3 regions of the Ochrobactrum teleogrylli genome follow, and region 3 is predicted to be linked to each of the others. Evidence: predicted binding sites of a transcription regulator. Region 3 holds the regulator's gene; each other region holds the start of a gene.

Region 1 (10,111 bases), 2.1 Mb from region 3:
CCTTCCTCATCGTGCCGATCTTCGGCTTTGCCAATGCGGGCATTTCCTTTGCCGGGCTCGATGCCTCGGTGATGGGCGACACGCTGACACTCGGCATTCTGCTCGGGCTTTTTGTTGGCAAGCAGCTTGGCGTGTTCGGCGCAGCCTGGCTCGCCATCAAGACCGGCCTTGCGCAAAAGCCGATGGGCGCCAGCTGGGCGCAGCTTTATGGCGTCGCCATATTGTGCGGCATCGGCTTTACCATGAGCATTTTCATCGGGCTTTTGTCCTTCCCGTCCGATCTCATGCAGACCGAAACGAAAATTGGCGTTCTGGCCGGTTCGGCGCTCTCGGCCATATTCGGCTACGGACTGTTGCGGATCGTGGCAAAACCCGCGAAAAAATGATCCTACTCACCCTCCGAAGATATAAATTTTCGGAGGGTTTTCTTTGTGTTTCCCAGATTGGTTCCTACATTGGCAACCAACAGTTGATCCAGTTTGGAGTTTGCCTTGCCCGGTTTATTGACGCGCCTTGTTCCGCGCCGCTTTCGCAATGCCGCAATTGAAATTCCCGTCGTGCGCCTGCATGGCGCCATCATGAGTGGGGGTTCAGCGCTGCGCCCGTCGCTATCGCTGGCATCGACCGCCGCCGTGCTGGAAAAGGCTTTCAGCAACAAGCATGCGCCAGCCGTGGCGATTTCGCTCAATTCTCCCGGCGGTTCACCGGTGCAGTCGCGCCTGATCTATCGCCGCATTCGCGATCTCGCCTCCGAACACCAGAAAAAGGTTTTCATCTTCGTTGAGGATGTGGCCGCATCCGGCGGTTATATGATTGCCCTGGCCGGTGACGAGATCATCGCAGACCCCTCCTCCATCGTCGGCTCCATCGGCGTGGTGTCCGCGTCATTCGGTTTTCCGGAATTGCTGAAGAAAATCGGCGTGGAGCGGCGCGTCTATACCGCCGGCAGCAACAAGGTCACGCTTGATCCGTTCCAGCCGGAAAAGAAGGCCGACATCGAACGGCTGAAATCGCTGCAACTCGAAATCCACGACACCTTCATCGAAATGGTCAAGGAACGGCGTGGCAACAAGCTTGTCGAGGAATCCGACCTGTTCACCGGCCTGTTCTGGACCGGCACGACAGCCTTGCAGCTCGGCCTCATCGACGGGCTGGGCGACATGCGCAGTTTCCTGCGCAAGACCTATGGCGACAAGGTGGAGCTCCAGCTGATCCAGCCCCAGCGCGGACTGCTTGGCCGCAAGGTTCCGGGCGTCGGCATGGCGCTTTCATCGGCGTTTTCCGGCTTGGAACCGGCGGAAATTGCCGCCCATCTCGGCGACGGCCTGCTCTCCGTTGCTGAAGAAAAAGCGCTTTGGGGACGCTATGGTCTTTGAAACATCACGGTTTCTCGTGATAAGATGTCAGAAATGACAGGGTGCGATAAGCGCGCGCCCAACACGACACATAAGGAATTTGGTCATGCCACAGCTCATTTTTCTGCTGCTGATCATCATCGCCGCCTGGTATGGCTACCGCTCGTTCAAGCGTGAAGCCACACGCGTGTCGCAGCGCGTTCGTCAGGCCGAGAAGGAAGCGCAGAACCGTGCCAACGGCACGCTGGTGCAGGACCCGAAAACCGGCGAATATTACGTCAAGAAAGACTGATCCGCTTAAACCCCGATGACCGACACCCTGTTGCGCGCCCGGCCTGCTGACAGCCGGTCTGTTACCCGTCTTGCCCCTGCGAAAATCAACCTCGCGCTGCACGTCACCGGACGGCGCGACGATGGCTATCATCTGCTCGACATGCTGGTGGTCTTTGCGCACTATGGCGATACGATAACGGTTGCCGATGCTCCGGAAGACCGGTTTACGGTCAGCGGGCCTTTCGCCTCGGCGGTTCCCCTCGATGGCGGCAATCTGGTGCTCAAGGCGCGCGATGCATTGCGCGCGCATTCCGGGCGCGATCTGCCGCCCGTTGCCATTCATCTTGAAAAAAACCTGCCCATAGCATCGGGTATTGGCGGCGGCTCCAGCGATGCGGCGGCCACATTGCTTGCCCTCAACACGCTCTGGAACCTCCAATTCGATTTCGACCGGCTCGCCGCGCTCGGTCTGGCGCTTGGCGCTGATCTGCCCATGTGCCTGCATGGTGCGGCGCATGGCACGCCGCTGACGGCGCGCGGCATTGGCGAAGACCTTGCACCTGTTACGGGCCTTCCGGCCCTGCCCCTGCTGCTCGTCAATGACGGCACGGCGCTTGCCACGCCCGATGTGTTTCGCGCCCTCGACAAGCGGAACAATCCCGCCTTGCTGCCGCCCGACCAGAATGAACTCGGCGCGCTCTGCCATTACCTTGGCACGACGCGCAATGATCTCCTGTCGCCAGCCCTGGCGCTTGCTCCGCAAATCGGCGACAAGCTTGCGCTGCTACGGGCGGGCGATGCGCTATACGCCCAGATGTCCGGTTCCGGCGCGACCTGTTTTGCAATCTTCGCCGACGAAGACGCCCTGCAAAAGGCCGCAGCCCGCATGAGAGCCGAAAAGCCGGACTGGTTTGTCATCGCGACCGGCACAGCTGCATCGTAACCCTCACACAGCTGTAACCCGCCTCCTCCGATATTGATTCTGCCTGCTTTGCGCTTGCGTGCAGCCCGCAGAAATCCATTCTCCTTCGATAGTCAGTAACACCCTATTCAAAAGCCAGCTATTGTTCACTCTTATTGGACAATAAACACGGACACTCTGTTCGCGATTTATGAACAAAAAGCGTCATATAACAGTCACGTGATTGCTGGTATATCAATCAAACTGTTGATTTTACGTATATATTTTTCCTATTTTCGATTGTTTCCAAATATTAACGAGCACGAATGTGTGATTAACAAAACATTTTCGTGACTGGAACTTTTGCCCATTGTCACCCATTTCAGCTGCATCGGAACGACGAAAAGAAACGCCGCTCCAGTTTCCAAGGAGATAGGAAATGAAAAAGATTGTTCTTGCTGCTGCTGCCCTCGCCCTGAGCGCCGGCGCTGCCTTCGCTGAAAACCCATATGTTGGCGAACCTGCAGACCTCTATGCAAATGACCGCACCCCGGTTGTTTCGCAGACCGTTGACCACACCGCAACCGCGACCATCCAGTCTGGTTCGGCCTATCAGGACGGCTCTGCTCATCGCTTTGGCGATGCTTCGCCTTCGAGCTACCAGAACTAATCAGGCCAACGCCTGACTGCATAACGGGCGTCGCGCTAAAAACGCCGCTGACGCCCGCCCTGCCGGAATCCTCCCAAGCAATCCCGGCGATTGATTTCCCCTCCCTGATGGATGGCATTTCGGCCACCCGGGACGCCCCGGACAGAACCCAGTGATTGGGTGTCGTTCGTGCGGCAAACGAAAAGGAATATGAAAATGAAAACGTTTGCTCTTGCTGCTGCCGCCCTTGCCCTTAGCGCCGGTGCTGCCTTCGCAGAAAACCCACATGTTGGCGAACCTGCAGACCTTTATGCAAACGACCGCACCCCGGTTGCTTCGCAGACCGTTGACCACACCGCAACTGCGACGATCCAGTCGGGTTCGGCCTATCAGGACGGTTCCGCGCATCGTTTTGGCGACGCTTCGCCTTCGAGCTACCAGAACTAATCAGGCCAAAGCCTGCTGCATAACGGGCGTCGCGTTCGAACGCTGACGCCCAAGGCCGGGCCTCAAACGATCCGGCTTCAACAGTTATCTCCCCGAAGGATGGTGCCTGAGCCACCCGGGTGCCCTTACTTGCTTCCCGATTGGTTCGGGTGCCATCCGAAGGGCGATCTTCAAAGGAATATGAAAATGAAAAAGCTTGCTCTTGCTGCCGTTGCCGTTGCCCTTAGCGCCGGTGCTGCTTTCGCAGAAAACCCGCATGTCGGCGAACCGGCCGACCTCTATGCAAACGACCGCACCCCGGTTGCTTCTCAGACCGTTGACCACACCGCAACCGCGACGATCCAGTCGGGTTCGACCTATCAGGACGGTTCTGCACATCGTTTTGGCGACGCTTCGCCTTCGAGCTACCAGAACTAATCAAGATAGAAGCGAAAGCTGCTATCTTACAAAAAGGCGAAGCTCCTGCTTCGCCTTTTGCTGTTTAGAGCCTGAATCAAAAAGCGGCACGTGTGTGCGAAAATGGTGATTTTCGAGTACCGGAGCGGGGCGTACTCAAAGTACGTGAGCACCGGAACGCAGAAGATTGCCATTTGCAGCCACACAGGACGACTTTTGGAACAGGCTCTTAGGGACCGCTTCAATCCTGCGTGGGCGGATGAATGCCATGCTTGAGCCGCACTGGCTTCATCTGACGCGGAAGCCCAGCAAAAGCCATCCCGTCCAAAATCAGAGGCTTGATCATATCCAGCCGAACCAGAAGCCCGGCATCGAGCGTCGGCCCCTTGCCGAACACTGCCGCCTTCAACCCGCCAAGCCCGCGCTCCCCGGCCAGCGTGAACCGCGCCGGATCACTTGTGCCTTCCATATGGCGACGCGCAACTTCTTCCCATCCATCCTGCGGAATAGCGCCCGGCGCGAGAACCAGAACCCAGGGCGTGCGGATCTCGCTTAACGCCGCCGCCTTATCCGCGCCATCGCTGAACGAACATCCGGCGCCAATCGCCACCAGTGCGGTTTCATCCGACGAGCCTTTGTCGATCACCAGAACGCGACGAACAAGCCCCTCCACCACCGCTGGCACAAGCGCCGACAATGTGTGGGTCAGAGGCTTTTCGGAATTCTGCGTTTCTATAATCACGGACAGCATGCGCGCTTCTTATATCAACAGCGCGTGAACGGAAAGCGGAACGAACTATGTTCTTGATTTGTTCTTACTCTTCGGATAGGAATAGATTCATCAGACAGAGTCGGACAATTACCAGAAGCGTTGCCGCATGCAAGCCGTCAGAGGCTTTGCCGGACATGCTTTGAAGCTCCGCAGGGAGATGAAGATGGCAGCTATCCAGCACGCAGATATCATCAAGCAGGCAGACATGGCCGCATTCGGCACTGGCCGTGCGGAGCATGCCAACGCGCTTGTCGGCGAAGCGGGGCTGAGGATCGATCACAGCCGTCGGCGTGGACGCGGTGCGGGCATTAATCCGACGGGACGCTTTGAGCCGACCACGCGCGAGGATTTCGACGACGGCTGGACGACGCTGGAAGAGCTGCCCGCTTTTAACACCGATGTGCAGGTGGAAAAGCCGCGCACGATCATCACCCGCAACGATTCTCCCGATATCAGCTTCGACCGTTCGATCAATCCTTATCGCGGTTGCGAGCATGGCTGCATCTATTGTTTCGCCCGCCCGAGCCATAGTTATATGGGGCTGTCGGCTGGTCTCGATTTCGAATCCCGCCTGTTCGCCAAGCCGGATGCGCCGCGCCTTCTGGAACGCGAACTGGCGAAGGCTGGCTATCAGCCCAAGACGATTGCCATCGGCACCAATACCGATCCATACCAGCCGATCGAGAAGAAATGGCGCATCATGCGCGAAATTCTCGAAGTTCTGGAGGCAGCCAACCACCCGGTGGGCATCGTAACGAAATCGGCGCTTGTGGTGCGCGATATCGACATTTTGAGTCGCATGGCTGAAAAGGGTCTCGCCAAGGTCGCGCTATCGGTAACGACACTCGATGCGCATCTGGCCCGCACGATGGAGCCGCGCGCCTCGACGCCGAGCCTGCGCCTTCAGGCAATCCGCAAGCTGACCGATGCGGGTATTCCGGCTTCGGTCATGATGGGACCTGTCATTCCGGGTATCAACGATCACGAGATCGAGCGCATTCTCGACGCGGCTTATGCGCAAGGAGCGCGCGAGGCTGGCTATGTGCTGCTGCGCCTGCCGCTGGAAGTAGCGCCCTTGTTCAAAGACTGGCTGCTGCGCAATTATCCTGACCGCTACCGGCATGTGATGTCGCTGGTGCGCTCGATGCGCGACGGCAAGGATTACGATGCAGAATGGGGCAAGCGGATGCGCGGCACCGGCCCTTATGCCTGGCAGATCGGCCGCAGATTCGAAATCGCCGCCCGCAAGCTCGGCTTTAACACCCAGCGCAAACACCTGCGCACCGATCTGTTCGAACCCGTCCAGAAAGGCGGCAAGCAATTATCCCTGTTTTGATGGCCACCCCCAATACGGGTTAACACACTATCTTTTTCCGCCTGTCCCGTCAGGCGGATCGGGTCCTGCTTCCCGCCACCATTCCTCTTGGCAGGACCTTGCGGAGAATCGGAGGCAATGCGAAAATCGCCGCCTCATGAAAAGCACGGCTTCTGATTCTCCTCTTCTATTCGACATCCCACTCGTGCCCGACTTCTCTGAAGAAGCGAGGCTGCTGGCGCGTGGGCTTCGCCATATTGTCGGCATCGATGAAGCGGGGCGCGGGCCTCTCGCCGGGCCGGTCGTAGCTGCTGCCGTGCTGCTGGACGCAAGCGACGTTCCCGACGGGCTAGACGATTCCAAACGTCTCAATGCAGCCAAGCGCGATGCGCTCTATGAGACTATTCTGGCGAAGGCCATAAGCGTCTCTGTTGCAAGTCTCAGCGCCCGCAGCATCGATGTCAGCGATATTCGGAAAGCTGCTTTGGAAGCCATGCGTCGCGCCGTACACGGGCTGATCTTACAGCCATGCCACGCATTGATTGATGGGCGCGATGTACCGCCCGGCCTGCCCTGCCCCGGTTCCGCCCTCGTGAAGGGCGATCAGCGCTCCGTGTCGATTGCTGCGGCTTCCATCGTCGCCAAAGTGACGCGGGATCGCATGATGGAGCGCGCAGGCAGCGTTCACACGATCTACGGCATGGAAGTGCATGCAGGCTATGCAACCGCCCGCCACCGCGCCGCCATTGAAAGCGACGGCCCCATCCCCGGCCTGCACCGTTACACTTTCGCACCGATCAAGGGACGCTTTGAGCCTCACACTTAAGCGCATCGTGTAGATGCGAAACGCCTGAACGGAAATCAGTCCGCAGGAATGAGCCCTTATCCGGCTCGGTCCGAAAAGATGCGAGCGCAAAACCGGAAGCTGCACCGATCGAATCCTGGTGGATTTATCAGGCGCCACTGGCGGCGATCAACCAGATCGCGCCGGTTATGTCATCCATCGCCCCCGGTAGCTCCATTCTTTTCGAATACTCGGCATGTCCCTGAATGGCTCATCCATTCCACTGGTATGCACCGCCGAATTGGCGCACCCTCTCCGAGGCCTTATTAAAACAAAAATGCCGCCCTTTCAGGCGGCATTTCAAAACTCAAAAGGTCGCGAGAACCTTAGTTCATGTTCGACTTGACCTGAACCAGTGCGTCCTTGAACAGACCGCCGGAAACCTTGGTGTCAACCTTGTCGGCGACAAGCTTGCCAGCGGCGGCAACGGCGAGATCGACAGCCGAAGCGCGGACGGCATTGATAGCGTCGACTTCAGCGGTTGCGATCTTCTGTTCAGCCAGCTTGTTACGGCGGGCCACATATTCTTCAGTCGCACGCTTGGCGTCTTCGAGAAGAGCCTTGGCTTCGCGTTCAGCAGCGGCGACGATATCGCCTGCTTCCTTTTCGGCTTCCTTGCGCTTGCGATGGTATTCGGCCAGAAGCTGCTGTGCTTCTTCGCGCAGCGTACGGGCTTCTTCCAGTTCCTTCTTGATGTGATCGGCACGCTCATCGAGCGAACGACCAACCATGGCCGGAACTTTCAGATAGGCGAGGATCGCCAGGAAGATGATGAGGCCAACAAGTGCCCAAAATGTAGCGTCCATTGTCCTCTCCTCAGGCGTTCACGGCCTTGACAGCGGCTGTTACCGAAGCCTTGTCGGCCTTGGTGCCCAGAAGCTGTTCGACGATTTCAGCCGTGGTTTCCTCGGCGATGGTGCCGACGTCGCTCATGGCCTTGGCCTTGATCGCAGCAATACGCTCTTCGGCGTCCTTGAGCTTGCCTTCCAGCGCAGCTTCGGCAGCAGCGCGTTCGGCGTCTGCTTCGCCCTTGCCTTTTTCGCGAGCAGCTTCTGCAATGGAAGCGGCCTTGGTGCGGGCCTGGGCCAGTTCCTGCTCATAAGCAACGATGGCGTTATCGGCATCCTGCTTGAGACGGGCAGCCTGCTCGAGATCCTGGGCGATACGGTCACGACGGGTTTCGATCACGCCGCCAATGCGCGGCAGAACCACGCGCGACATGAACAGATAGAAAAGACCGAAAGTGATCGCCAGCCACAGAAGCTGCGAGGCGTAGTGGGTGGAATCGAACGGAGGGAATACGCCGCTGCCGTGTCCGGCATCCTGCGCGACCCCGGTTTCGGTGTGCACAGCATCAGCTGCGCCGTGCTCACCAGCAGCTGGTGCCGGTTGCGATTCGGTGGCGGTTTGGGCAAACGCCGTGGACACGAACATCCAGATTTCCCCTTAAATCGAGCATGATCTGATCCGAAAACCGGTTCCCGTCTTCCGGGATCATGCCTACTCGAACGTCATATGCAAAGGCCAGCCGCGCTGCATTTCAAGATACAGATCGCGGCAGGCCAGACTCTTGAACCGTTTATTAGACGGCGAAGAGGAGCAGAAGCGCGATGAGCAGCGAGAAGATGCCCAGAGCTTCCGTAACGGCGAAACCGAACACCAGACGGCCGAACTGGCTGTCAGCAGCGGACGGGTTGCGCAGAGCGCCGGAGAGGTATTGGCCGAAGATGTTGCCGAGGCCGAGAGCCGTACCGGCCATACCGAAACAGGCGAGACCGGCGCCGATGTACTTTGCTGCTTCCGCTTCCATGTTAAGCTCCTTCTGGATTGAAATATAAGCGCGGATTTCAGTTCTGGCGGTCGCCCGCCGGTTTGAACTCAGTGTCCCGGATGTACTGCGTCGTTGATGTACATGCAGGTGAGAACGGTAAACACGTAGGCCTGGAGGAAGGCTACGAGGAATTCGAGTGCGGTGATCGCAACCGTCATGATGAGCGGCAGCACCGCGCCACCGACGCCGATGGGCCCAAGAGCGGCCAGCGAAACAACAAAGCCGGCAAAAACCTTGAGCGTGATGTGGCCTGCAAGCATGTTCGCAAAAAGACGAACCGAGAGGCTGATCGGACGCGACAGGAACGAGATGATTTCAATGGCGACAACCAGCGGCACGATGATGCCGGGAACACCGCTCGGCACGAACAGCTTGAGGAAGCCGAAACCGTGCTTGAAGAAACCGTAGACGATGACCGTACCGATGACCAGGCACGCGAGAGCGAACGTCACGATGATCTGGCTGGTGACAGTGTAGAAATACGGGAAGAGACCGATGAAATTCGCGACCAGCACGAACATGAACAGCGAGAAGACGAAGGGGAAGAACTTCATACCCTTCGAACCAGCCGAATCCCGCAGGCTTGTCGCCACAAATTCGTAGGCCATTTCCGAAACCGACTGCAGACGGGTCGGGATAAGACCGCGGCCCGACGATGTCAGATAAAGGAAGCCCGAAGCGACCACGACGGTTGCGACCATGAAAGCCGAAACATTCGTGAACGACAGGTCAACGCCGCCTACATCGATGGGAATCCACCGAGAAATCTGGAACTGATGGATCGGATCGTTCGCCACCTTAACCTCGTCTGTCTTCCCTGCCCGAAGGCGATTTGGCCTGCCCGAAGGCGATTTAGTCTGCCCTGAGGCGACTTGGTCTACCCGAAGGCGTTTCAGTCTCGGGGCCCGACATGCATCCGGCCCGCTTATCACTTACACTTGAACGAACTTTACCGTAAAGTCCGCCAAGTCTTATTTCCTGTCACTCTTTTCCGCGTTAGTCTTAATGCCGCCTTGATCGGCGACATAACCTACGGAACGAAGCACATTGAGGACACCCGCTGCGAAGCCCAGTAGGAGAAATACGATCAATCCCCAAGGCGACGTGCCGGCGACACGATCGATGAACCAGCCAAGCACCGCACCCACCACGATCCCAGCGATAAACTCGCTGGAAAGCTTCATGGCCTGCGCGACCGAACTTGCCGTCTCCGACCGCTCCTCCTCGGAAGCTGGCTTCTTGAACATGCCCTTCTTGACCAATTCGGCCTCAAGACGGTTCAAACGCTGATCCAGCTCCCCGGAAGCAGGTTGCCCTTGCCCATCCTT
Region 2 (10,111 bases), 3.2 Mb from region 3:
TGGGTAAATAAGGTTCTTCATGCCGAGCCTGGACGATATTTTCAGATATTTTCGGGGCGTCTGGAAAATGATGCTCGGTCGCCGCGACGGTCTCGATTATCTCGATATAACCGCCGAGGGGTTCTGGTCTTCGTTTTTCGCAATAGCGGTGGCTCTGCCGCCGCTTTTTGCCAGCTGGGTGGCCTATGCCGCCGACCTCACCGCCGGACGCGAGGAAGCGGGCATCCGCTTTGCCATCGTGCTGCGGGCCGCCTTCGTCGATGTGGCGGCGTGGATGGTACCACTGGCCATCATCGGCATGCTGGCCAAGCGGATCGGTATCGTCAAACGCTATGCAGCCTATGTGATCGCCACCAACTGGGGCAGCGCGTTGCTGGCTTGGCTCTTTGCGCCGATCACGCTGTTACAGCTGTTTTTTCCCGGGCGCTTCGATGTGGCGACGCTGTTCGCGCTGATCATGTTCGGCGCTTCGATTGTGCTGAGCTATCGGCTGACCCATGTGGCGCTACAACGCCAGCACGCGTTTGTCGCGCCATTCTTCGCCTGCGTCTTCTTCGGGTCGCTGTTCCTTACCGTGCTGCTTCAGCAGATTTTCGGCATCGGCTTCGACCCGCATGCTTATTAGAGCATTTCCAGCAAAAGTGCGAAGCGCCTACGCGGGGAAATCAGTTCACTGGACTGATTTCTGATCCCGCTTCGATACGCAGGATAATGCGTAAAAACAAATAGATAGAGCGGTTTCACGATTCCGTTTTAACGGAGCCGCTCTAAAACGGAAACGCGTAATCGACGCCGATCAGATAGAGACCGTAAGGTGGCGCGACCTGTCCGCAGGCCTTGCGGTCTCTTGCTTCAAGCGCCGCCTGCAAATCATCCGCCGTCCAGCGACCGACGCCCACTTCCATCAGGCTGCCCGCGAAGGATCGCACCTGATTATGCAGGAAAGAGCGCGCCGAAACGCGCATTTCGATGATCTCGCCATGGCGCGTGATGTCGAGCCGATCAAGCGTCTTGACCGGGCTTTTGGCCTGGCATTGCGTAGCACGAAACGTGGTGAAATCATGTTCACCCAGAAGCAGCTGCGCTGCTTCATGCATCGCCTCGTGGTCGAGGCGTTTTTGCACCCACCAGGCGCGCTGATAATCGACGGCCAGCGGGGCACGACGATTGTGGAAGCGATAGAGATAATGTCGTCCCTGCGCGGAAAAACGCGCATCGAAACTCTCGGTCGTCTTCTCGACATTGAGGATGCTTACGCGCTCATTGGCCATGACCAGATGCGCATTGACCGCATCGCGCACCTTGCCCGCGCCCCAATCCTTCGTCAGATCGACATGCGCAACCTGCGCCGTCGCGTGAACGCCCGCATCGGTGCGGCCCGCAGCACTTAACGCCAGATCTTCACCGCAGAATTTCTTGAACGCCTGCTCAATAGCGCCCTGAACCGTGTGGCCGTTTTCCTGACGCTGCCAGCCCGCATAGGGCGTGCCGTCATATTCGACCAGAAGTCTGTAGCGCGGCACGGGCCTACAAAACCTTCGTAACCGTTGCGCCGCGCAGGAATTCCTGCGCAGGCAAAGACTTGCCGCCCGAGCGCTGCAAAGTGACGAGCCGCACCGCGCCCTCGCCACAGGCAATTGTCAGCCGGTCGTCCAGCACCGTACCCGGCGCACCGGAACCTTCGGCCAGCGTCGAGCGCTGAAGCTTTACCCGTTCGACCGCACCGTTGATTTCCATTTCGCACCAAGCACCCGGAAAAGGCGCAAGGCCGCGAATGGCGTTATGCACGTCCTTCGCTGGCTTCGACCAGTCAATGCGCGCTTCGGCCTTGTCGATCTTGGCGGCATAGGTAACGCCTTCTTCGGCCTGCGGCTGCAAGGCCAGACTTTCGCGCTCGAGCGCTCCCAGCGCCCGCACCATCAGATCGGCGCCGATCATGCTCAGGCGATCATGCAATTCGCCCGCCGTCATATCCGGCGTGATCGCCACCTTTTCGGCCATGGCGACCGGGCCCGTATCGAGCCCCTCGTCCATCTTCATGATCATCATGCCGGTTTCGCTATCGCCCGACATGATGGCCCGCTGGATAGGCGCTGCACCGCGCCAGCGCGGCAGAAGCGAGGCATGGCCGTTATAGCAGCCGAGCCGCGGCGCATCGACAATGGCCTTCGGCAGCAACAGCCCATAGGCCACAACGATGGCGACATCGGCTTCAAGGCTCGCAAAGACGTCCTGTTCTTCCGCGCCCTTGAGGCTCTTCGGCGTGAAGACGGGAATGCCGAACTGCTCGGCCTTTTCATGGACAGGCGACTTGGTCAGCTCCAGCCCTCTGCGCCCTGCCGGACGCGGTGGCTGCGAATAGACCGCGACCACATCATAGCCCTGCCCGATAATAGCGGTCAGGATCGGCACGGAAAAATCCGGCGTGCCCATGAAGACGATACGCATTAAAGAACCTTCTTCGACGCCCGCTGGCTGGCGAGCTTCTTGAACTTTTTGATGACCATATCGCGCTTCAGCTTTGAAATATGATCAATGAAAAGCACGCCATTGAGATGATCGATCTCGTGCTGCAGGCAGGTGGCCATCAGCCCATCGGCTTCCATCGCATGTGGCTTGCCATCGGCATCGAAATATTTGACCTGAATGGCGGCTGGCCGTTCCACTTCCGCATAATAATCCGGAATGGACAGGCAGCCTTCTTCATAGGTGCTGACTTCATCCGTCACACCGACAATCTCGGGATTGACGAAGACATGCGGCGCTTTTTCCTCGCCTTCCTTGGCAAGGTCGATGACGAGCATACGGATCGGCTCGCCCACCTGAATGGCGGCAAGGCCGATGCCCGGCGCGTCATACATGGTGTCGAACATATCGCCGGCAAATTTGCGCAGCTGATCGTCAAAGCGCTCCACTGGCTTGGAAACCAGGCGCAACACAGGATCGGGAAGGATGACAAGCGGTTTTACTGACATGCGCTTCACGTAATCGCTTGAGACAGAATCGTCAATTGTGCTTTGCAAAATGTTCTCGTTTTGATCTCTTCAAGGCAGTACGAATCAGCTAAGCTTGTTGCATGGAAAACCAGAACCTCCTGAATGAGCCGCTTTTGCAGCTTGGTGCCACATCGCTCACGCTGGGAGATATTCTTCTGGCTGGCATCGTGGTGGTCGTGCTTTGCCTAGTCATTTTCCTGATCACCGTGTCGCGCTCTGCGCGCCTGCGTGCCGTTGCCGAAGTGCAGGCCGAAGACCGCGCCCGCGATGCCGAATATCGCATGGCGGAAATCCTGAAGGCACAGGCAGAGATGCAGGGCCGCATGCAGACCATGGCGGAGGTTTTCGGCTCGCGGCAGGCGGAGTTGAACCAGTCGATCCGCGAACGGCTCGACGGCATGACGCATCGCATCGGCCAGACCATGACCGAGCAGACGCGCTCGACGCATGAGAACCTCGCCAAGTTGCAGGAGCGCCTTGCCGTCATCGACACGGCGCAGAACAATATCCAGTCGCTCGCCGGACAGGTGGTGCAGTTGCAGGCGATCCTCGCCAACAAGCAGACGCGCGGCGCATTCGGCCAGTCACGCATGGAAGCGATCATCGCTGACGGCCTGCCGCAAGGCGCTTATGAATTTCAGGCGACGCTGTCCAACGGCACCCGCCCCGACTGCCTCGTGCGCATGCCCAATAAAGCGCCGTCACTGGTGATCGACGCCAAATTCCCGCTCGAAGCATGGAACGCCATACGCGAGACGGAACATCCGGACGCCCGCAAAGCTGCCGTCGCGCAGTTCCGCCGTGACATGGAAATCCATATCAAGGATGTTTCCGACAAATATCTGATTACCGGCGAAACGCAGGACACGGCGTTTCTGTTCGTGCCGTCAGAGTCGATCTTCGCCGATATTCACGAGCATTTCGAAGCGCTCATCCAGCGCGCGCACCGGGCGCGGATCGTGATCGTCTCGCCATCGCTGCTGATGCTGTCCATTCAGGTTATTCAGGCAATCCTGAAAGACGCCCGCATGCGCGAACAGGCGCATGTCATTCAGGGCGAAGTGATCCGCCTGATTGAAGATGTGGGCCGTTTGGACGAACGTGTGCGCAAGCTGCAAACCCACTTTGTGCAGGCCAACAAGGATATTGACGATATTCTGGTGTCGTCCAACAAGGTTACCCGGCGCGGCGCGAAAATCGAAGCGCTGGAATTTGGCGAAAAGCCAGCCGAGGAAACGCCACGCCCGCAGCCAAGACCGGCGGAAAGCGCGCCTACCCAAATGCGCCTGCGCGTGGTGGATGAGGACTGACCGTGTTTTCCCTCATCCTGAGGAGGTGCGAAGCACCGTCTCGAAGGACGAGGGAAGCTTACAATAGAGGTGCCGCCGCCGCCCTCATCCTGAGGTGCGGAGCAAAGCGACACCTCATCCTGAGTTCATCGAAGGATCGGGTAAAAATCCCCTCACGAATTAACTGGCCGATCTGAATGACCGAGATCGCGTTCCGGCCAGACGAGATCGCGCACGCGCTGTTTCAGAACCTTGGCTTCCGGAAAGCCACCATCGCGCTTGCGTTCCCAGATGAGTTCCTCGTTGCCATCGGGCATCAGCACCCGGATTTCAAAAACCCCGCCAGTGCCCGGACGCAATGCGACTTCCGCCAGATCCTGCCCGAAAGTCTGCAACAGCTCCTGCGCCATCCAAGCAGCGCGCAACAGCCAATTGCATTGGGTGCAGTAGGTGATGGAGATGCGGGGATTTGCGGACACTGCTTATCTCACCTTGCTTAACTTCAATTAGAATCTTACTCCTGTTAGTATATCACATATTAGAACTATTTAATATAAATATAGCCTCTTTAATATGTAAAATTCACCCCTATATTATTATTATATCTATATTAGAACGGAGCACTCATGCCCAATTTCGGAATTTCTTCATTTCTTAAAATTCTACACTTAAACGAAAAACCTCAAAAGACAGAAATTCGCAAGCGCCTGAATCCTAGTGACGGAGGAGGCTACGACTTTCACGGAAGCGTTCGGAGACTTTGTGCAGAGTTGGCGCTGAATAACGCTGATCCAAGGGCGGTCATTGAACGCCTCAAAGATATTAAAAAAGCATCAGAGAGAGATTCGGCTCGAACCGGTCTTCAAGCGTTTATAAAATGGAAGAATGAATACCCAGCGCAGTTTGTGATGGCCAACAACGTTATCTACAACAGCCCTAAATCTCTGTTTAAACTGACATTTAAACCAAACTTCAGTTTGATTACTGATGACAAGGTTGCTGCGGTCCATATTTGGAATACTGCCCGGCCAGCACTCGATGATCATCTTGTCAGAGCGGTATTATCTGTATTCCCGGCGCTATATACAGTGAACAAGCCCGATGATCTTGCCGTTCTTTGCCTAAGGTCAAAGCGGCTCATTCGGCTAGGCGAACCCGATCCAAAAATACAAGGACTTGGAATTCTGCTAATTAAGAAAGTCGATAAAATTATTACTGACTTAAACGAAGGCGGTGATGGAAAGCCTTACGATACTGGCGACCATCCAACACCACCGTTCTTGCATTAAAGCGCGCACTTGCCTGCCCGCAAAGGCAGGCAATCAATCATCGCCCATCTTGAGCGCCTGAATGAAGGCCTCCTGCGGGATTTCGACCTTGCCGAACTGGCGCATGCGCTTCTTGCCTTCCTTCTGCTTTTCCAGAAGTTTGCGCTTACGCGTCACGTCGCCGCCGTAGCACTTGGCCGTCACGTCCTTGCGCAGCGCCGAGATGGTCTCGCGCGCCACGATGCGACCGCCAATCGCTGCCTGAATCGGAATCTTGAACATGTGCTGCGGGATCAGCTCTTTCAGCTTCTCGCAAAGCGCGCGGCCACGCTTTTCTGCAGCCGAACGGTGCACCAGCATCGACAGCGCATCGACCGGCTCTTCGTTGACGAGGATCGACATCTTGACCAGATCGCCCTCGCGATATTCCGAGAGGTTATAATCGAACGAGGCATACCCCTTCGAGATCGACTTCAGGCGGTCGTAGAAATCGAACACCACTTCATTGAGCGGCAGTTCGTAGGTGATCATGGCGCGCGGTCCAACATAGGTAAGGTCCACCTGAATGCCACGACGTTCCTGACAGAGCTTCATGATCGCGCCGAGATAATCATCCGGCGTCATGATCGTGGCCTTGATCCACGGCTCTTGGATGGCCGAAATTTTCACCACATCCGGCATGTCGGCGGGGTTGTGCAGCTCCTTCTGCGACCCGTCGATCATGTTCAGCCGATAGACAACCGAAGGTGCGGTCGTGATGAGGTCGAGATTGAACTCGCGCTCAAGGCGTTCCTGAATGATTTCGAGATGCAGCAGGCCGAGGAAACCGCAACGGAAACCGAACCCCAGCGCTGCGGAGGTTTCCATTTCGAACGAGAACGAAGCATCGTTGAGGCGCAGCTTACCCATGGCACCGCGCAGATCTTCGAAATCCGCCGCATCGACCGGGAACAGGCCGCAGAACACCACCGGCTGCGCAGGCTTGAAGCCGGGCAGCATTTTCTCGGTCGGGCGGCGATCTTCGGTGATCGTATCGCCGACGCGCGTATCGGCCACTTCCTTGATGGAAGCGGTGATGAAGCCAAGCTCGCCGGGGCCGAGTTCGTCCATCTGCACCATTTTCGGCGTGAAGACACCGGTGCGTTCCACCGGATATTTCGCGCCCGTGCCCATCATGCGGATGGTCTGGCCCTTTTTTAGCACGCCGTCGATGACGCGCACCAGAACGATGACGCCGAGATAGGAATCGTACCAGCTGTCGACCAGCATCGCCTTGAGCGGTGCATTGCGATCGCCTTCCTTCGGTGCTGGAAGCTGGGTGACGATGGCTTCCAGCACATCTTCGATGCCGAGGCCGGTCTTGGCGGAAATATGAACGGCCTGCGACGCATCGATGCCGATCACTTCCTCGATCTGCTCCTTGACGCGCTCAGGCTCGGCAGCGGGCAGATCGATCTTGTTCAGCACGACCACGATTTCATGGTTGTTGTCGATGGCCTGGTAGACATTGGCCAGCGTCTGCGCTTCCACGCCCTGGGAAGCATCCACCACCAGAAGCGAACCTTCGCATGCCGCCAGCGAACGCGAGACTTCATAGGCGAAGTCGACATGTCCGGGGGTGTCGATCAGGTTCAGCACATAATCTTCGCCGTTCTTCGCCTTATAGCTGAGACGAACGGTCTGCGCCTTGATGGTGATGCCGCGCTCGCGCTCGATATCCATCGAGTCGAGAACCTGATCCTTCATCTCGCGCGTATCCAGACCGCCCGTCAACTGAATGAGGCGGTCGGCCAGCGTCGATTTGCCATGATCGATATGGGCGACGATCGAAAAATTGCGAATATGGTCAAGTGGTGTGCTCATGCGCGCGATTTAACAGCAAGCAGCGAAATCTCAAAGCTCTATTGCGCTTTAATTGCGGGAAAAAGCCCTGCTATCATGATCGTGACAACAAGTCCCCTTTGCCTTGTGGCAAAAAGGCGATAAATCACCGGCAATACAGACACATTGCGGCTGCTGCTCACAAGCGGCGCAACTGGCTTTCATGCAGGAGTTTAGGATGAAGACCGAACCGAACGAAGTCCACAACAGGCCGAAACTGGTCACCGTTTTCGGCGGCTCCGGCTTTGTCGGACGCGCGGTCGTAGCAAGTCTCACCAAGCGTGGCTATCGTGTGCGCGTTGCCGTGCGCAAGCCCGAAGTGGCTTATTACATGGCGCCGCTCGGCAATGTCGGGCAGATCCAGATGGTGCAGGCCAATGTCCGCCATCGCGCTTCGGTCGATCTGGTCGTCAAGGGTTCCGACCATGTCGTGAACCTGGTCGGCATTCTGGCCGAAGGCGGTCGCCAGCGTTTCAACACGGTTCAGGTGCTGGGCGCGAAGAACATCGCCGAAGCCGCCAAGGCCGCCGGTATTCCGATGACCCACATTTCGTCGCTCGCTGCCGATGTAAACTCGGCTTCGGACTATGCGCGCACCAAGGCTGAAGGCGAAAACGCCGTGCTTTCCGTGCTGCCGGAAAGCGTTATCCTGCGTCCGTCGATCATTTTCGGTCACGAGGATCGCTTCTTCAACCGCTTCGCCAATATGGCGCGCTTCTCGCCCTTCCTGCCGGTCATCGGCGGCGGCGAAACGAAGCTCCAGCCGGTCTATGTCGGCGACGTGGCGGAAGCTGTTGCCCGCGCCGTCGATGGCAAGCTGATGCCGGGCGGCATCTACGAACTCGGCGGCCCGGATGTGCAACCGTTCAAGAACTGGATGAAGGACATGCTGCGCGTCATCGACCGCAAGCGCATCCTCATTTCGCTGCCATGGTGGGCTGCCGGTCTTCAGGCGACCGTTCTCAGCGTGCTGCCGAATCCGCCGATCACCAAGGATCAGATACGGCTGTTGAAATCCGACAATGTGGTTTCGCAAGCCGCCATCAAGGAAGGTCGTACATTGCAGGGCATGGGCATTACCCCGGAAGGCGTCGACGCCATTCTGCCCGCCTATCTCTGGCGCTATCGCGTGGCCGGTCAGTATACCAAGACCGGTTTTGCGTGAGATATCGATAGTCGGAAATGAATAAGGGGCCTCACGGCCCCTTTTCTTTTGCTCATCCCCAAATGAGGAGTGCGGCAAGACCAGCCGAGCCGACAATCAGGCGCCACCAGGCAAATAGTTTGAAGCCGTGACGCGAGACATAATCGAGCAGGTAGCGCACGACGAACACGCCCGAAATGAAGGCCATCACGAAGCCGACGCCGATCAACGCGCCATCATTGACCGTGAGCATGTCGCGGCTCTTGTAAAGATCATAGGCGAAGGCACCGGCCATGGTGGGCATGGCGAGGAAGAACGAGAATTCAGCAGCCGAGCGCTTGTCGGCGCCGAGCAGCAGCGAGCCGACAATCGTGGAACCCGAACGCGATACGCCGGGGATCATGGCGAGGCACTGGATAAAACCGATGGCGAGACACATCGGCAGCGGATAATCCATCACATCATGATAGCGCGGGCGCAAATTGAGCTGATCTACCCAGAGAAGGATCAGACCGCCGAGGATCAGCATGATGCAGACCAGCATCGGCGTTTCGAAAAGCACACTTTTGATGAAGCCATGCGCCAGCGCGCCAATGACAGCGGCGGGCAGGAAGGCGATCAGGATACCGAAAACAAAACGCCGCGTGCGTGCGTCCCGCGGAAAATCCGCCAGAAGCTTGAGCAATTTCGCCGAATAAACGGTCAGAATGGCCAGAATAGCGCCGAGCTGGATCAGCACCTCGAACGTCTTTCCTGTGGATTCAAAGCCCAGAAAATGCCCGACCAGCAACAAATGCCCCGTAGAGGAAACCGGGATAAATTCGGTCAAACCTTCGATCAGACCGAGAAACGCGGCTTCCAGCAGATTAAAAATATCCATGAAGTCAGTACCTTAGAATGATGAGCACAATGGAGGCATCTGAACTGGCCCGCGATTGCGGGTGTTGAGGTGAAAACGAGCACGTCCAGCGATTGCTTGTCTCCCGCAAACATAGGTCTTATAGACTTTATATTCCGTTGAGGCGGCGCCGAATCGCTTGGCAGCAGAAATAGCCTGCTGCATGCGCAAACGCCATGCCAATCTCCGGACGTTCAATTCAAGCTGTGTCAGTCGAGAGTACCGCGTCGATCATGCTTACGCTGTTTCATCATCCCATGTCTTCAGGCTCGCGTTATGTGCGGCTTATCCTCGGCGAATATGGCGTGGAAGCGGAACTGATCGAGGAGAGGCCGTGGTCGCGCCGCAAGGAATTCCTGGCGCTGAATCCTGCCGCCACTTTGCCGGTGCTGCTGGCGGAAAACGACCTGCCGGTCGTGGGCGCAACGGTGATTGCCGAATATCTCGATGAGACACGCGGCGCATTGAAGCGCAACCGTCGCCTTTTGCCGGAAAGCCCGATGGAGCGCGCCGAAGTGCGCCGTCTGGTAGACTGGTTCCTGCTGAAATTCGAAAACGAAGTCACGCGCCACATCACCCGCGAGCGCGTTTATAAATTGCAGATGGCGGCTGAAATGGGTGGCAGTGCACCGGAT
Region 3 (10,111 bases):
AGTAAAGCTGGCTGTCTTAGCTGACATCATGTTTCCTTTCATGTCCACTTTGCCGCCGCAGGCGGCAGTATTGCATTCGCTGCTATAACTTGTCTCGTATCTCTTGGCGGGCCCCGAAAGACTGCGGGATGCCCGATTTTTAACGCATTACGGCTACGATTTTGACCGCCAAACTATCCCAAACCGTCCGCGATGCAATGCGAAATTTGAACTATTTATATGCCGTTCGTCACGTCAGCGTGAATGATAGCACCTTAACCGATTTGATCGCGAATACGGCCCAAGGACTCGTCGCGACCCAGCACGAAAAGCACATCGAACACACCCGGTGAAGTAGCGCGCCCGGTAAGGGCGGCACGCAACGGTTGCGCAATCTTGCCGAGTTTCAGTCCGGTTTTTTCTGCATGGGCGCGAACCACAGCGTCCAGTGATTCAATGGTCCACTCGCCGGCAACTTCCAGATCCGGCAGCACCGATTTCAGAACGGCGCGACCTTCTTCATTGAGAAGTGAGGCGGCCTTTTCATCGAGATCGAGCGGGCGCGCTGCGAAAATGAATTTTGCACCGTCGGCAAGTTCAACGAGCGTCTTGGCGCGGTCCTTCAGGCCGGACATGGCCGTGAGCAGCTGCGCGCTGCGCTTGTCATCGAGCGCTGCGGCCAGCTCTTTACCACCTTCGATTTCCGGCAGAACGGCAACAAGGGCATCAAACAGCGCCTTGTCGTCGCTGCCGCGCATATAAAGACCGTTGATCGCTTCGAGCTTCTGGAAGTCGAAACGGGCAGCGCCCTTGTTGATGTCCTTCACGTCGAACCATTCGATCATCTGTTCGGTCGACATGATTTCGTCATCGCCGTGGCTCCAGCCGAGACGGACGAGATAATTGCGCAATGCTGCGGGCAGATAGCCCATGGCGCGATAAGCATCGACGCCAAGAGCGCCATGACGCTTGGAAAGCTTTGCACCGTCCGCACCGTGGATCAGCGGAATATGCGACATTTGCGGCACGTCCCAGCCCATGGCGTCATAGATGACAGTCTGGCGGGCTGCATTGGTCAAATGATCGTCGCCGCGAATGATATGGGTGACGCCCATGTCGTGGTCGTCAACGACAACCGCGTGCATATAGGTCGGTGTGCCATCGGAACGCAGAATGATGAAATCATCGAGATCCTTGTTGGGGAAGCGAATATCGCCCTGCACGGCGTCGCGCACGAGCGTTTCGCCTTCCTGCGGCGCCTTAATGCGAATGACAGGCTTTACACCTGCAGGCGCTTCGGACGGGTCGCGGTCACGCCAGCGGCCATCATAACGCGGCGGGCGGCCTTCGGCACGCGCTTTTTCGCGCATTTCTTCCAGCTCTTCCGGCGTCGTGTAGCAGTAATAGGCTTTGCCGAGAGCAACCAGTTCCTCGGCGACTTCGCGGTGGCGCGGCGCGCGCTCGAACTGCGAGATCGCGTCACCTTCCCAGTCGAGGCCGAGCCAGGTCAGGCCGTCGAGAATGGCGGCGGTGGCGGCATCAGTGGAACGTTCACGGTCGGTGTCTTCGATACGCAGCAGCATCTTGCCGCCGGTATGCTTGGCATAGAGCCAGTTGAACAGGGCCGTGCGGGCACCGCCGATATGAAGATAACCCGTGGGCGAAGGGGCAAAACGGGTGACGACCGGTTTCGACATGGTAGCTCCACTTTATCGCGCGCCCGTCAAGACAGCGGCAATTGCCGGGGCAGGGGCGCAAACTGAATTCTGATGCTCGCCGCCAAAGAGCGAGGGCGAGGATTTCTATAACGAAACCCTCTCGATTTCGACTGGCGTTCATGTAGCATAGGCAGCATTGTGCGCAAGGGCTTCGCGTTTGTTTCGGCTCCTTGCGACATTGTTCTTTTGGGGTATTTCGACAAAAAGACCTTTTTTTGCAGTCAGGCGGGGGCATGACGCGCATAGGTGATATGGCGGAAGCAAATGAGCGGGCGCTTGTCAAAAGCCTGCCTGACGGCTTGACGCGCTCATATCTTCCCGAGCCGTGGCCTGACCCTGCAATTGCGCCTGCCGAACGCCGCGACCGCGATCCGTCGCAAATCCCGACGCCGGATGATGGCCGCAGCGCCGTCAAAAGCCTTGCGCGCAGGGCTCCCGCCGCCTTTGCGGAAGCTGTCAGTCTGGAAGCGGCGCGCGGGATTTTCTTTCTGCTGATTCCGATTTTCAGCGGCCTTGGCGCGATTGCCTATTTCACCGTGTCATTTGAACCGGATTGGACGCCGGTGCTGGCGCTTCTCACCGGACTGGCTGTCATCCGGCTCCTCGCGCGGAAGCATTTCCTTGTTGCGCAGATACTGACGCTGGCGCTGGCTTTCCAGCTGGGTCTTGTCAGCGGAAAATGGGAAACCGAACGCAGGGCGACGCCGATGCTCGGTTCCGATGTTTCAACACGCATAACAGGCCGTGTCGTTGCGCTGGAAGCGCAGGATAATGGCAGCTGGCGTATTACCCTTGATTTGCTGGCAACAGAACGCCCGAAACTGCGCTTTGCACCGGAACGTATCCGTATCAATGCGCGCGATATACCTGCTGAAACAACGATTGGCGGCGGCTTGACCGGTTTTGCGCGGCTGCGGGTGCCGTCAGGCCCGGTCCGCCCCGGCAATTATGATTTTTCTTTTCACGCCTATTTCAACGGTATTGGTGCAAACGGCTTCTTTCTGGGGAACCCAAAGACGGCGCATGTCCCGCCGCAAACAAGCCTGATCGCTGCGATCAGTGAGTGGGTCGCCTTGCTGCGCGTGCGCGTTTCGGAGCGGGTGGAGGAGGTGATTGGCGGCGAGGACGGCAATGTCACAGCCGCATTGATCGCTGGAACGCGCGGCGGCATCAGTGAGGAAACCAACGAAAATCTGCGCAAGGCGGGTCTCGCGCATATTCTTTCCATATCGGGGCTGCACATGGCACTGGCGGCGGGGGTCGTCATGTTTGTCCTCCGGTCTGGTTTTGCGCTCTTTCCCGCGTTCAGTGTGCGCCATCCGGTCAAAAAATACGCGGCATTCCTGTCCCTGCTGAGCTGTACGTTCTATCTCGCCATGTCTGGAGCGGATGTGGCCGCACAGCGCAGCTATGTGATGATCGCCGTGATGCTCAGCGCGTTATTGTTCGACCGGGCTGCGATCAGCATGCGCAATCTGGCAATCGCCGGAATGGTGACCATCGCGATTTCACCGCATGAAATATTGGGGCCTAGTTTTCAAATGTCCTATTCGGCGACAGCTGCCCTGATCGCCGGTTATGCCTGGTGGAGCGCGCGCAAGGCCAAGAAGCTGCAGGATATGGAAAGGCGCGTTGCAGCGCCAGTCGGCGGATTGGCAGCCAAGGCGTTGAATTTTGTCTTTGCCGCTGCAGGAACGTCGTTATTGGCTGGGCTTGCAAGCGGTATTTTCGCTGCCTACCACTTCAACAATACCGCACCGTTGGGGCTGATTGGCAATGTGCTGGCTGATCCGGTGATTGCCGTTCTGGTCATGCCCTTTGCTGTTTTCGGTTTGGTGTTGATGCCGCTCGGTCTCGACTGGATACCATTGTCCCTTGCTGGTTCCGGTGTGTGGATCGTGCGCGAGATTGCAAGTTTCGTGGCGTCCTGGTCCCCGGAAGGCAATCCGGGCGCGATGCCGCTCACAGCGCTTGCTTTCTGGACCATAGCGCTTGTGATTGCGGTCCTGTTCACAACCAGATTCAAGATTCTCGCTTTACCATTTGTTTTATTGGGATTTATCGCCTTTGTACGCGAGCCGTTTCCAGATGTCGTGATCTCGGAAGATGCTAAGCTGGTTGGGGTTCGACTGTCCGATGGGCGTTTTGCCGTGAACCGCGACAGACCATCCAAGTTCACGGTCGATAATTGGCAAACTGCCTATCTCGCATCGCAATTTCTGATACCGCAACACGCAAAGGACCGGCTCAGAGGAATCCCGACGGACGGCTTTATCTGCGAGGATGGATTGTGCACGATCACGCTGCGCGACGGGCGCGTGCTTGTATATACGGCTGATCCGACAGTTCAGGATATCGCCTGTGACATTGGCGATGTGATTATTCTGGCTGTAGCTGGCGAAATGCCAGGATGCACGCGCACGAATAAGCTCGTTCTCAACCGGCGTGATCTGGCCTTGCGCGGGACGGTTGAAATCAAATTGGGTGACAAGAAAGACGCCGCCAATGTTCCCACCGTGAAGCTTTCAAGCACCTCGCCCGACGAAAGCGGCGCTCCACCGCAACAGCCCAGATTTGCTGATCCGCGTTACGACGACACGCTGGCCTTCGCCATCGATGAGCCACGGCGTCCGTGGCATCTATTTCGGCTCTATTCCCGCGCAGCGCGGGGACTGCCAGATTGGGAATATAAAAAGAAAAGGACTGCGCAGGTGGTGGTGTCAAATTGTCCGGCTGATGACAATCAGGAGCCGGGCAAATGTGAATGACCGCATGGCGGCTATGAGATCAGTTATTCCGGCAGTCCGGTAAACTACCATTGCGACCCAAATCGCCCAAAACGGACAACCTCTGATCAATACCGGCGGATCAGACCGACCAGCTTGCCCTGTACGCGCACGCGGTCGGGACCGAAGATGCGCGTTTCGTAAGCGGGGTTTGCCGCTTCAAGCGCAATCGACGCACCCTTGCGGCGGAAGCGCTTCAAGGTCGCTTCTTCATCATCGACCAGAGCCACGACAATCTCGCCCGGATTGGCCATGTCACCGCGCTTGATGATCACCGTGTCACCGTCGAAAATTCCGGCATCGATCATCGAGTCACCTTTGACCTCCAGCGCATAATGTTCGCCCGCGCCGATCATTTCCGGCGGAAGGCTGAGCGAATGCGTCTGGTTCTGAATGGCGGAGATCGGCACACCGGCAGCGATGCGTCCCATGACAGGCACCGACACGGTTGCCGACACATCGTCATTGATCGCAACCGGGGCAGGGCGCAATGGTTGCGCGGGCGCAGGCGGCGCCTTGCCCAGACTGCCTTCAATGACGCTCGGTGCGAATTTCTTCTGCGCGTTCAGCCCCGGTGCAATCGAATCCGGTAGCCGCAGCACCTCAAGGGCACGCGCTCGGTTCGGCAGTCTGCGAATAAAACCGCGTTCTTCCAGAGCGGTGATCAGCCGATGTATGCCCGACTTGGAAGCAAGATCGAGCGCCTCCTTCATTTCGTCAAAAGATGGCGGAATGCCCGTTTCTTTCAGACGGTCATGAATGAACAGCAGAAGCTCGTGCTGCTTACGGGTCAACATGCGCGACACCCTCCGGCCAGATAAGAATCGAGAAAAACAAAACCAGAACGAACACTATATGTTCCAGTCTTGTTCTGCAATGGTTTTAAAATGATTAACGGGTGCGCGCCTTGTTGCGGTTCTGTTCACGGAAGGGTGTGAGGTGGGGCTCGGTGTTTGATGAAACGGTTTGTTTTCAAACAATTACGTTTGTTACTTCGTGTTCATTCGAGGTTGTGAAAGCGCGGCTTTTCACACCTATCAGCGCAACATCAGAACACGGCACGGTGTGCCCGCAGCGGCTGCCGGGGCATTTTCATCACGAATGAGCAGTGCATTGCAACCGACAAGGGCCGTCAGCATGGACGAGTCCTGTACTGGAAACGGTGTCACCAGCAGTGTTCCATCGCTTTGTGATTCGACCGTTGCGCGCACAAAATCGCGGCGATGGTCATTGGCGGGCATCGCCTGACCGAGTTTCGCCGGGCGGATATCCGCCGTCAAATCGGTGCCTGCAAGTTTCGCGATAAGCGGACGGAGAAAAACCAGACTGCAAACAAGACTTGAAACCGGATTGCCTGGCAGGCCGATTATGTGAACGGTTTTGCCATTGACGGTCTTGCGTCCATACATCAGCGGCTTTCCGGGGCGCATGGCGATTTTCCAGAAGTCCAGTTCGACACCGCAATTGCGTAATGCGCCATGGACGTAATCGCGGTCACCGACCGAGGCGCCGCCGATGGTCACCAGTACGTCGATGCCGCTGTCGAGAGCGGAGGCGATAGCCGCTTCGATCTGAGCCGGATCGTCCGGAATGATTCCCATATCTTCAGGCTTGCCACCGGCGCGGCGCACGATTTCGGCAATGCCGACGCTGTTTGACGCGACAATCTGGTCCGGGCCGGGGTCGGCTCCCGGCGGCACAAGTTCGTCGCCGGTGGCCAAAATAGAAATGCGAGGTTTGCGAAACACATCAAGCGTTGGATTGCCGCTGGCCGCAGCCAGTGACAAAGCGGGTGCGTCCAGTTCGCGGCCAACGGACAGAACAGTCTTGCCCGGCGCAAAATCGAGACCAGCCCGGCGGATATGACGCCCCGTGGCTATGCCTTCGAGTATGGTTAGCTGATCGCCAGATCGCTCGGTATGTTCCTGGATGACAATCGTATCGGCAGCTTCCGGCATCGGTGCGCCAGTGAAAATACGCACAGCCTGTCCGGGGAGGAGTGAACCGTCGAAGCGCTTGCCAGCAGCGGATTCGCCGATAACCTTCAGTTGAAGCGGATAGGTGGTATCTGCTGGCGCAATCAAAGCATAGCCGTCCATGGCTGAGCAGTCGAAAGGCGGTTGCAGGAAATGCGCCTCAACGGCGCGGGCAACAACGCGCCCGCCCGCTTCGTTCAACGCAACGGTTTCGAGGCCATGCGGTTCTGCGGAGGAGAGTATACGCGCCAGAGCATCTTCGACCGGGAGAAGGGACATCGTATTTCCTCTCGAACTCAAACTTGTCGGAACGTTTCACGCCTTCCAGTCGCCGGACTTGCCACCAGACTTTTCCACAACGCGGATATTGCCGATTTCCATATGGCGATCGACAGCCTTGGCCATGTCATAGATCGTCAGGCACGTCACGGATACAGCGGTCAGAGCTTCCATTTCCACGCCGGTGCGGCCCTTGAGCTTTGCAAGTGCGCGAACGCGCAAGCCCGGCAGCGCATGGTCCGGTACAATATCCACCGCGACCTTGGTCAGCATCAGCGGGTGGCAAAGCGGAATGAGGTCGGCGGTCTTTTTCGCGGCCATGATGCCCGCAAGCCGCGCGGTTCCGATCACATCGCCCTTGGCTGCGTCGCCCGCCAATATGAGCGCCAGCGTTTCCGGCTTCATGGTCACGCTGCCTTCGGCGACGGCCTGACGCTCGGTCTCGTCCTTGGAGCCGACATCCACCATATTGGCGGCGCCTTTCTGGTCGAGATGCGTGAGCCTGGCCGTGTCCGAGGTCATGACATCAGGCCTTGCCGGTCAGGAGTTCGCGTGTGGCGGCGGCAACATCGTCCTTGCGCATCAGGCTTTCGCCGATGAGGAACGTGCCGATGCCGGATTTTTCCAATCGCAGGCAATCGTCATGGGTGAAAATGCCGCTTTCGCCAACCAGCAGGCGGTCGGCAGGAGCCATTTTCGACAGCCGTTCCGAAACGGTCAGGCTTACTTCGAATGTACGCAGGTTGCGATTGTTGACGCCCAGAAGGCGCGAGGAAAGCTTGAGGGCGCGTTCCATTTCGGCTTCGTCGTGCACTTCGATGAGCGCATCCATGCCGAGTTCGAAAGCGGTTTCTTCCAGCGCCTTGGCCAGATCGTCATCGACGCTCGCGAGAATGATCAGGATGCAATCCGCACCCCAGCTGCGCGCCTCATAGACCTGATAGGTGTCGAACAGGAAATCCTTGCGCAGGGCAGGCAGGTTGCACGCGGCGCGCGCTGCCATCAGGAATTCCGGCGCTCCCTGAAAGGACGGCGTATCGGTCAGAACCGAAAGGCAGGCAGCGCCGCCATCTTCATAGGCCTTTGCCAATGCTGGCGGATCGAAATCCGGACGGATCAAACCTTTGGAAGGGCTGGCCTTCTTGATTTCCGCGATCAGGGCGAATTTATCGGCTGCGCGCTTGGCTTCGAGCGCCTTGAGAAAGCCGCGTGGTGCGGCCTGATCCTGTGCACGGGCCTTCAGGTCTTCAATCGTATGACGCGCCTTGGCAGCCGCGATTTCCTCGCGCTTGTAGACTTCGATCTTACGGAGAATGTCGGTAGACATGGTGCGCTTCCTCTCGTCAGACTGTCTTGTCGTTGGAGACAGCGATTACCTTTTGCAGAACGGCCAAAGCCGCGCCGCTGTCGATGGAATGGGCAGCCTGTGCTATGCCATCCTTCAAATCCGTGGCCGTACCCGCGATCACGAGGGCGGCAGCCGAGTTGAGCAGAACAATGTCGCGATAAGCGTTCTTCGCGCCTTCCAGAACGGCGAGCAGAGCCTTGGCATTCTCGGCAGCGTCGCCGCCTTTCAGTTCTTCCGGCTTGCAACGGCGCAAACCGACGTCTTCAGGCGTAATCTCGAATGTGCGGACGGTACCGTTTTCCAGCGCCGCGACCTGGGTCGTGCCAGCGGTGGTCATCTCATCCAGACCGTCGCCATAGACGACCCAAACGGCTTCCATGCCGAGTTCATTCAGCACATGCGCCAGAGGCTCAACCCATTGTGCCGCGAAAACGCCCAGGAGCTGGCGCTTCACGCTGGCCGGATTGGCGAGCGGACCCAGTATGTTGAAGATCGTGCGGGTTCCAAGCTCGACGCGAGAAGGGCCGACATGGCGCATAGCGGAATGGTGCATCGGCGCGAACATGAAGCCGAGACCGGCTTCCCGGGCGCTGCGGCCAATGGTTTCCGCGTCGGCTTCAATATTGACGCCCAGTGCTGCAAGCGTGTCTGCCGCGCCTGAGCGGGACGACAGGGCACGGTTGCCGTGCTTGGCGACGGGAACGCCAGCGCCCGCCACGACAAAGGCCGAGCAGGACGACACATTATACGAACCGGACTGATCGCCGCCGGTGCCGACAATGTCGATGGCGTTTGAAGGGGCGACGACCGGCAGCATGCGTGACCGCATGGAAGCGACCGCGCCGACGATTTCCGGCACGGTTTCGCCACGCACGCGCAAAGCCATCAGAAAACCGCCGATCTGCGAAGGCGTTGCCTGACCGGACATCATGATATCGAACGCGGCCTTGGAATCCTCTTGGCTCAGTGGTTCGCCGGAGGCCGCTTTCGCGATGTATGGTTTCAGATCAGCCATTGTCTTTCTGCCGTTTGTTTCTGTGAATTCTCGCGTTCGGCTGCTCAGCAGAACCTAGAATGCGAGAGCATTATTGATGACAGTCTGGTTGATCTTCACCGGATACTGCTTCTGCAATTCGCCAACCATCTGTTCCAGCACATCGTCGGAAAGGGCGGTTGCGAGATAGTTGCGCTGTTGTTCAGGAATGGTGTCCGGGCCAGCACTTGCAGGCTCGGTCACTTCCGTCACCTTGAAGAGAATCTGCGCGTCGTCGGAAGGCGCTGCCGCCGTGCCGGTGAAACCGTCCGGGCCACGGAAAATCTGCGCTGCCGCAGCCGAGCCGATATCGGCATCGTTCGTGGAGCGGGTGATGCCGCGCTTGGTCTGCTTTTCAAGGCCAAGTTCCGAAGCAATCGCATCGAGCGTCGCGCCGCCATCGAGGCGCTTCTTCAGGTCTTCCAGACGCTGATTGAGACGCTTGACGGCTTCCTCACCCTTCCATGCCGCCACAACCTTGTCCTTGACTTCATCAAGGGTGCGGTCGCGGGCAGGGGTGACGCCATCGATCTGATACCAGAGATAGCCGACATTGCCCATGGTCAGCGCGTCATTGTCAAAGCCCTGTTCGGCCTGGAAAGCAGCGGCCAGAAGCGCCTGTCCGTTCGGAAGTTCAACCGGCTTGCCGGACGGGTCGTTGCCCTCGGCATCGACCGCATCGACGGTGACGGTCTTGAGGCTCAGGCTCTTGGCGACATCGGCCATCGATGCGCCATCGGAGCGCTGCTGCTCATAGGAATCATGAATGCCGCTGATGCTGCTCGCCGCAATGTTGTTGGCGAGCGTCGTGCGGATTTCGGCTTCGACTTCCGAGAGTGGCTTGACATGCGCCGGGTCGATCTTGGTAACGCGCAGAATGGCCGGGCCGAAACCGCCCTTGACGACAGGGCTTACGCCGTTTTCAGCGAGTGCAAAGGCTGCATCGGCGATGGTCTGGTCAGGAATAGCGCTTTTCTCGAAGGTGCCGAGCT

Evidence for each region. The regulator LexA, encoded in region 3, represses DNA repair genes until DNA is damaged. The targets are predictions, from matches to a motif close to TGTTCNNNNTGTGTTCNG.
Region 1: the regulator LexA is predicted to act here: its motif matches at 4,821-4,838, upstream of WIX40_RS11700 (glycosyl transferase).
Region 2: the regulator LexA is predicted to act here: its motif matches at 3,026-3,043, upstream of WIX40_RS16720 (DNA recombination protein RmuC).

What each region holds. Positions count from the first base shown of each region.
Region 1 is NZ_JBBHKQ010000001.1:2,478,375-2,488,485, forward strand. It holds gene nhaA (Na+/H+ antiporter NhaA) at 1-386, shown strand, start outside; gene WIX40_RS11670 (S49 family peptidase) at 492-1,376, shown strand; gene WIX40_RS11675 (hypothetical protein) at 1,462-1,647, shown strand; gene WIX40_RS11680 (4-(cytidine 5'-diphospho)-2-C-methyl-D-erythritol kinase) at 1,663-2,571, shown strand; gene WIX40_RS11685 (hypothetical protein) at 2,969-3,199, shown strand; gene WIX40_RS11690 (hypothetical protein) at 3,395-3,625, shown strand; gene WIX40_RS11695 (hypothetical protein) at 3,812-4,042, shown strand; gene WIX40_RS11700 (glycosyl transferase) at 4,263-4,772, opposite strand; gene WIX40_RS11705 (PA0069 family radical SAM protein) at 4,957-6,129, shown strand; gene rnhB (ribonuclease HII) at 6,266-6,934, shown strand; gene WIX40_RS11715 (F0F1 ATP synthase subunit B) at 7,279-7,758, opposite strand; gene WIX40_RS11720 (F0F1 ATP synthase subunit B) at 7,769-8,386, opposite strand; gene WIX40_RS11725 (F0F1 ATP synthase subunit C) at 8,535-8,762, opposite strand; gene WIX40_RS11730 (F0F1 ATP synthase subunit A) at 8,831-9,580, opposite strand; gene WIX40_RS11735 (AtpZ/AtpI family protein) at 9,755-10,111, opposite strand, start outside.
Region 2 is NZ_JBBHKQ010000001.1:3,565,552-3,575,662, reverse strand. It holds gene dapE (succinyl-diaminopimelate desuccinylase) at 1-7, shown strand, start outside; gene WIX40_RS16740 (hypothetical protein) at 20-625, shown strand; gene truA (tRNA pseudouridine(38-40) synthase TruA) at 768-1,523, opposite strand; gene fmt (methionyl-tRNA formyltransferase) at 1,528-2,448, opposite strand; gene def (peptide deformylase) at 2,448-2,975, opposite strand; gene WIX40_RS16720 (DNA recombination protein RmuC) at 3,077-4,306, shown strand; gene WIX40_RS16715 (Rdx family protein) at 4,459-4,764, opposite strand; gene WIX40_RS16710 (hypothetical protein) at 4,912-5,574, shown strand; gene lepA (translation elongation factor 4) at 5,608-7,416, opposite strand; gene WIX40_RS16700 (complex I NDUFA9 subunit family protein) at 7,613-8,599, shown strand; gene WIX40_RS16695 (undecaprenyl-diphosphate phosphatase) at 8,652-9,458, opposite strand; gene WIX40_RS16690 (glutathione S-transferase family protein) at 9,710-10,111, shown strand, end outside.
Region 3 is NZ_JBBHKQ010000001.1:403,521-413,631, forward strand. It holds gene gltA (citrate synthase) at 1-27, opposite strand, end outside; gene gltX (glutamate--tRNA ligase) at 255-1,676, opposite strand; gene WIX40_RS02045 (ComEC/Rec2 family competence protein) at 1,931-4,465, shown strand; gene lexA (transcriptional repressor LexA) at 4,552-5,280, opposite strand; gene WIX40_RS02055 (molybdopterin molybdotransferase MoeA) at 5,521-6,738, opposite strand; gene moaC (cyclic pyranopterin monophosphate synthase MoaC) at 6,775-7,260, opposite strand; gene trpC (indole-3-glycerol phosphate synthase TrpC) at 7,265-8,065, opposite strand; gene trpD (anthranilate phosphoribosyltransferase) at 8,082-9,101, opposite strand; gene WIX40_RS02075 (peptidyl-prolyl cis-trans isomerase) at 9,156-10,111, opposite strand, start outside.